One region of the Roseovarius sp. SCSIO 43702 genome, then DNA from elsewhere that is predicted to be linked to it. Evidence: riboswitches for the same ligand, from Rfam matches in the RefSeq annotation. Region 1 holds a riboswitch; the other holds the start of a gene.
The links. Region 1 has a riboswitch for cobalamin ahead of K1T73_RS08045 (hypothetical protein). Riboswitches for the same ligand answer to the same signal wherever they lie in the genome.

Region 1 (3,407 bases):
CGACAGGAGACCGGGACGGCCCCCTCGCGCCGGACCGATTACCGCAACCTGCGCAATCCCTTTCCCACCATGAGCGCCTTCCCGGACGACAGGATCGAGGCGATGCACGAGGCGGCGCTCGAGGTGCTGGAACGACTGGGGATCAAGGTGCTTCTCCCCGAGGCCCGCGCGCTTTTCTCGAAAGCGGGCGCGCGTGTCGACCAGGCGGGCGAGATGGTCCGCCTGGGCCGCGATATCGTCGAGGCGGCCGTGGCCCGCGCCCCCCGCGCGATCCATTGCCGCGCCGCCACGCGCGACCGCGACGTGACGCTCGAACTGGGCCGGCTGGTGTTCCAGCCGGGCGCGGGGGCGCCCCATGCCACCGACCTTGCGCGCGGGCGCAGGCCAGGCTGCGAACGCGACTTCCGCGAGCTCGTGACCCTGACCCAGCATTTCGACGTGCTCCACATGGTTCCGCCCCTGGTCGAGCCGCAGGACGTGCCGATGCACCTGCGCCACTACGCCACGCTCGACGCGCAATTCGCGCTGACCGACAAGCTGCCCTTCGTCTTCGCCCGCGGCACGCCCCAGGTCCGGCAGAGCTTCGAGCTCTTGCAGGAATTCCGCGGCCTCTCGGACGCCGAGTTCGCCGCCAACCCGCATTGCTACACGATCATCAACACCAACAGCCCGCGCACCCTCGACATCCCCATGGCGCAGGGGCTAATCGACTTCGCGCGCGCGGGCCAGGTCTCGATCGTGACACCCTTCACGCTCATGGGGGCCATGGCGCCCATCACCGTGGCGGGCGCGATCACGCTCAGCCACGCCGAGGCGCTGGCCGCGATCACCCTCACCCAGCTTGCGCGCCCCGGCGCGCCTGTCTGCTACGGCACCTTCACCTCGAACGTGGACATGAAGACTGGCGCACCGGCCTTCGGCACGCCCGAACACTTCCGCGCCTCGCTGGCCGCGGGCCAACTGGCACGCCGGCTCGGCCTGCCCTGGCGCTGCGCCTCGGGATCGGCGGCCAACATCGCCGACGCGCAGGCGGCGAACGAGACGCAGTTCGCGAACTGGGGCTGCCTTCTGGCCGGGGCCACGGTCATCGTGCATTCCGCCGGTTGGCTCGAAGGCGGGCTGACCGTGTCCTACGAAAAGCTCATCACCGATCTCGAGGTGCTTCAGATGATGGCCGAGCTCTGCACCCCGTCGCCAGCCGATGACGCCGAGATCGCGCTCGACGCGCTGGCCGAGGTGCCGCCGGGCGGGCATTTCTTCGGCACCGGACACACGATGGAGCGCTACCGGACCGAGTTCTACGAGCCCCTCGTGGGCGACTGGTCGAATTTCGGCACCTGGTCCGAGCATGGCGGCATCGACGCCTCGGCCCGTGCGACCGGGCTCTGGCAGGACATCCTTCGCGATGCGCCCGATCCCATCGGCGATCCCGACCGGCTCGCGACCTTTCGCGAGCGCGTGGCCCGGCTTTCGGAGGCGGGAGGCGCGGCTCCGGAAAGCTGACGCATCGGCTCGATGCACCGACGTGGCATCCATCGCGGGCCGACCTGAACGCCGCGCCCCCCATGCGGGGCACCACGTGAAGGAGGCGTTAACCGCCTTCTGCCAAGCTAATGCACCAGACGCGCCCGTCCCCGCCGTCCGCGCGGTGCGCTCGCCGCCTGCACGGCCTCGCGCAGATATCCCACGAAGGCCTGCGCCGCCGCGCTTTCGGCGTGCCGCGCTGCCGGGTGTGCGAGCGCATCGCGTACCGTATCCGGCGTGACCTGGCCCTCGGCGGCGAGCGCCCATTCGAGGAACCCCAAACGCGCCATGGCCTCCGCCTCGGCGCCCAACGTCTCGCTCTCCTCGAGACCGCTCAGGATGCGTGTCATCGTCATGTGTTTTTCTCCCCGACCACACCCCGGGCCGGCTGGGGCGGGGATGAGCTTCGGGGACCAATGCCTTGACAAGTCGGGCATTCTCCGCCGCCACCGCCCCCCGCGGTTTGACGTGATCCCAAGGCTGGTTTCCGGGCTGAGAGGTTGGCCGCATGGCCTGCGACGGGCACCTTCCCGGATCGATCCCGATCCAGTGGCATAACGCCCTGTCGCCCCTCCTTACCGTTGCGGGGGCAGCGCCGGACTTCAACCGGCTTCCCAATTCTCCGACCCCTTTCGGGGGCGGCACCCTAGGATGCGATGACTGTGCCGCGGGCGCTAAACCGGATCAAGACTTCTCTGCACTCGCGCATGAAAAAGGCGGGGCTGCGCATCCCGCAGCCCCGCCCCGACAGGTTTCGCGAACACGCGCCGCGCTCAGTAACCCTTGGGATTTCCTTTGAGAACGATGCCGGTGCCCCCGGCCTTGCCGTCCACCATCCACGTCACCTCGTCGCCGTCGATCATCACATCCCAGCACGCTGACTCCTCGCCGTAATCGAAGCAGAGCTGGTTTTCCTCGACCGACCATTCGCCAGTGTAATCGAGCGCCCGAATCGTGCCGTCCTCGTCATAGAATTCGGCATAGGGACCGCCGCTTTCCATCTCGCCCTCGACGGTGTTGCCGATGATCGTCTCGTTGATCAACTCGGCATCCGCCAAGTCGGCGGCGGCCAGAGGCGTTGCCAGGGCGAAAATTCCTGCGGCCAGACAAACTCGTATCATGTGAACATCTCCTTTTCCGCTACCCTGCAGAAGCTAGGAGAAGCCGGGCCCGGATCAAGCCATCCCCGGCCCGGCGCGTTCAGAACGGCACATCGTCCGCCCCGGTGACGAACCGCGCGACCACCTTCTTCACGCCGGCCTTCTCGAACGCGATCTCGAGCTTGTCGCCCTCGATCCCCTCGATCCGGCCATAGCCGAACTTCTGGTGGAACACGCTTTCGCCGACCGTGTGCGCGCTCACGGCCTGCATGTCGATGACGCTCGACTTGCTCTCGCGGGGCTGGCTCAGGGGCCGCTCGCCTGCCCGCGCCTGAAGCCTTCGCCAACCGGGCGAGTTGTAGGCATCGGCCCGCGCTGCACGCTCCTCGATCCCGCTCGTCATGCCCGCCGCGCCATAGCCACCACCGTAGAGACCGGGCGGCGTCAACACCTCCACATGCTCCTCCGGCAACTCGTCGATGAAGCGCGAGGGCAGCGAGGACTGCCATTGCCCGAACACCCGACGGTTGCCCGCGAAGGAAATGGTGCAAAGCTCCTCGGCCCGCGTGATTCCGACGTAGGCGAGCCGCCGCTCTTCCTCCACGCCCTTGAGACCGTTCTCGTCCATGCTGCGTTGCGACGGGAAAAGCCCGTCCTCCCAGCCCGGCAGGAAGACGGCCGGAAACTCCAGCCCCTTCGCGGCGTGCAGCGTCATGATGCTGACCTTCTCGCCCGCCTCGTCGCTCTCGTTGTCCATGATGAGGCTGACATGCTCGAGGAAGC
Region 2 (3,407 bases), 690 kb from region 1:
GGACCAGATCGTGCTTGGGCGTCCGCGTCAGGCGCGCGCCGTTCGTTTCGGCATCGGTATAGGTGTAGTTGCCGTAGACCGTCGCGGTGTCCGTCAGCCCGTATTCCCCGGCCAGTTCAATCCCCTTGGCCGTCGTGGTGCCGGGGATCTGGTTGTAGCAGCCCGGAAACGGGTTGCCGCACGCGGTCGAGGCGCCGTCGAAATCTATCAGGTCGTCGATCTCGGTATAGAACAGCGTCGCTTCCACGAACCCCAGGTCGCCGAAGGTCTTTTCGACGCCCAGTTCGAAGCTGCGGCTTTCCTCCGGGCGCAGCGTGGCCACGCCGTATTGCCCGAAGCGCTCGTAGAGCGAGGGAGCGCGATAGCCGGTGCCGATGAGCGCGCGAATCGCGAGGTCATCGGCCGGGCGCCAGATCGCCGCGATACGGCCCGTCGTCTTGCCGCCGAAGGACGAATTGTCGTCGTGACGCAGCGCCGCCGAGATGTCGAAATCCGGCGTCACCTGGTGCAGAAGCTCGACATTGACGGCGGTGTTGTCCTCCGATCCCCGCGCCGCGGGGCTGGCGAAGGGCGACGTTCCGGGGGCCGTGGCATAGCTCTCCTCGGTGTATTCCACGCCACCGTTCAGCGTGGTCCGCGCCCCGAGCTCCGCGCTCAGGAGATACGCCAGCGTCTTGCGCTCGCCGTCAAAGGCAATGGTGAACGGGCTTTGCGGATCGTCCCGGTCGATCTCGTAATGCGCGTAGCTGAGCGTGTGGGTCACCGGTCCCGTTTCGAACTCCGCGAAGACGCGCGCTCCGATCTCCTCGCTCGAGATCAGGCCGGCGCTGTCGGTGCGCGACAGGTCGTATTCGGTATCGCCGTTGCGATAGAAGGCCGTCGCGCCCAGCTTGAGACTGTCCGAAACCGCGTAATCACCGTAAAGCACGACCATGTCCTGATCGAACCCGTCCTTCTCGGTGTCGCTCGACCGGTTGGAAATCCCGTCGGATTCGGTATGCGCATAGGTGAAGGCCAGTTGCCCGCGTTCGGTCTTGTGGCCAAGGTTGAGCGCGCCCTGGTAGGTTTCGTTGCTGCCCGCCTCGGTCAGGACCTCGCCCGAGAAGCCCAGTTTCTCGGGGCGATAGCTCGTCACGTCGATGAGCCCCGCGATGGCTTCCGAGCCGTAGAGCGCCGATTGCGACCCCTTCAGCACCTCGATCCGGTCCACGCTGAGGGGCGTGAGGCCGCCGAAGTTGAACTGGTTCTGCGTGCCCGAGGGGTCTGCCACGTCGATCCCGTTGTAACGCACGCTGACATAGCGCGCCGGAAGCCCGCGCACCTGCACCGTCGAAAGCGCGCCGAGCCCACCGTTCGACGTGGCGCTCACCCCCGGCAGCCGCGTGAGCCGCTGGATGACCGTGGTGTCGCGGCGGCTCAGGTTCTCGTCCTCGATCACCTCGACCGAGGCGCCGCTGCGCCCGGCCTCCACCGGGGTCAGGCTTCCCGACACGATGATCGTGTCGAGATCGAAAGCCTCCTGCGCCGTTGCCGCCTGAACGAGGGTGAGTGCCGATGTGCCCATGAGGGCCGCGATGGTGAAACGCGTCATGTCCCGTCTTCCTTTCCCGCCGCCGTTCTTCGGGCGACCGAGCCGTGTGAATGTCTGCGGAAAGGATGAATGGCCCCCGCAGACGGTGCGAATGCCACCACTACGGAAAGGTCCGTTGCCCATGACGCGCCCCGCGCCCGGACAGGGTGATCACCTCGGCAGGTCTCCTGACTTGCGGGTCGACGCTTGGCCGGGTCTTCCCACCGCGCCCTATCGCGCGGCAGTGACATGGTCCGGCTTCGCTCACCGCCTACAGTTGCGGGGGCAGTCGCGGAATTGGCCACCGGATCGGCGCCGCACCGCGTTCCCTATTACCCGGACATATGCGCCCGGACCGAAGCACCCCGGCTTTAGCGCGAGTCGGATCGCGTGGGAAGGGGGAAAGTCGATGGGTTGCGCGGCGATCTCGGAAAGATGCCGCGCAACACCGGGCGGATCAGCCCAGAACGGCCTCGACCGCGCGCACCGTTGCGGCGACCACGCGGTCCGCCTCGTCCTTCGTCAGGCAGAAGGGCGGCGCGAAGCCCAGGATGTCCCCCTGTGGCATGGCCCGCGCGATCACCTGGTCCTGCTCGAGCAGCTTCGCGGCGATCTGCGGCCCGATCTTCTGCGCGGGATCGAAGAACACGCGGTCGCCCTTGTCCTTCACGAACTCGACGGCGGCCAGCATCCCCTCCCCGCGAACGTCTCCCACATGGGCATGATCGCCAAGCGCGCGCTGCATCTCGGTGTTGAGATAGGTGCCCACCTCGCCCGCGTTCGCGACGAGATTCAATTCGTCGATGAGCCTGAGGTTCGCCACGCCCGCCGCCGCCCCGATGGGATGCGCCGAATAGGTCCAGCCGTGGCCGATGGGCCCGTTATCGTCCGTGCCCTGTTCCAGCACCTTCCAGACCTTGTCGCCCACGATCGACCCCGAAAGCGGCGCATAGGCCGAGGTGAGACCCTTGGCGATGGTGATGATGTCGGGCGCGATGCCGTAGTGATCCGACCCCATCATCGTGCCCAGTCGTCCGAAACCGGTGACGACCTCGTCGACGATGAGCAGGATATCGTGTTTCTTGAGGACCGACTGGATCGCGGCCCAGTAACCCTCGGGCGGCGGCACGATACCCCCGGTGCCCAGCACCGGCTCGCCGATGAAGGCGCCGATGGTGTCGGCACCTTCGCGCTCGATCAGCGCCTCGAGTTCGTTCACGCAATGCGCCACGAACTCCTCCTCGGTCTGGTCGAGATCGTCACGGCGGAAGTAATAGGGCGCCTCGGTGTGGATCACCTGTTCGACCGGCAGGTCGAATTTCTTGTGGAAAAGCTCCAGTCCCGTCAGCGACCCGGTCACGAGTCCCGATCCGTGATAGCCGCGCCAGCGCGAGATGATCTTCTTCTTCTCCGGCCGGCCGAGGATGTTGTTGTAATACCAGACCAGCTTGACATTCGTCTCGTTCGCGTCCGAGCCGCCAAGGCCGAAATAGACCTTCGACATGCCCTTGGGCGCGCGGTCGAGGATCATTTTCGCAAGCGTGATCGACGCCTCCGTGCCATGTCCCACATAGGAGTGGTAATAGGCCAGCTCGCGCGCCTGCGCCGCGATGGCATCGGCGATCTCCTCGCGGCCATAGCCCACGTTGACGCAATAGAGACCGGCAAAGGCGTCAAGGAATTTCGTGCCGTCGCGATCCTCGATATGCGACCCGCTCGCGGTGCGGATCACCCTCGCGGGGCTTTCGCCACGGGCGTGCTGGGCCAGGTGTGTCGAGGGGTGAAAGAACGCCTCGCGGTCCCATTGTTCCAGTTGATCGTTCCTGAGCATGCCACG

Region 2: another riboswitch for cobalamin. It lies ahead of K1T73_RS11500 (TonB-dependent siderophore receptor); the one in region 1 lies ahead of K1T73_RS08045 (hypothetical protein).

The regions. Positions count from the first base shown of each region.
Region 1 covers NZ_CP080623.1:1,638,449-1,641,855, reverse strand. The annotation lists gene K1T73_RS08050 (trimethylamine methyltransferase family protein) at 1-1,503, shown strand, start outside; gene K1T73_RS08045 (hypothetical protein) at 1,611-1,880, opposite strand; cobalamin riboswitch at 1,985-2,188, opposite strand; gene K1T73_RS08040 (hypothetical protein) at 2,298-2,645, opposite strand; gene K1T73_RS08035 (ATP-dependent helicase) at 2,725-3,407, opposite strand, start outside.
Region 2 covers NZ_CP080623.1:2,333,312-2,336,718, forward strand. The annotation lists gene K1T73_RS11500 (TonB-dependent siderophore receptor) at 1-1,591, opposite strand, end outside; cobalamin riboswitch at 1,731-1,945, opposite strand; gene K1T73_RS11505 (aspartate aminotransferase family protein) at 2,028-3,401, opposite strand.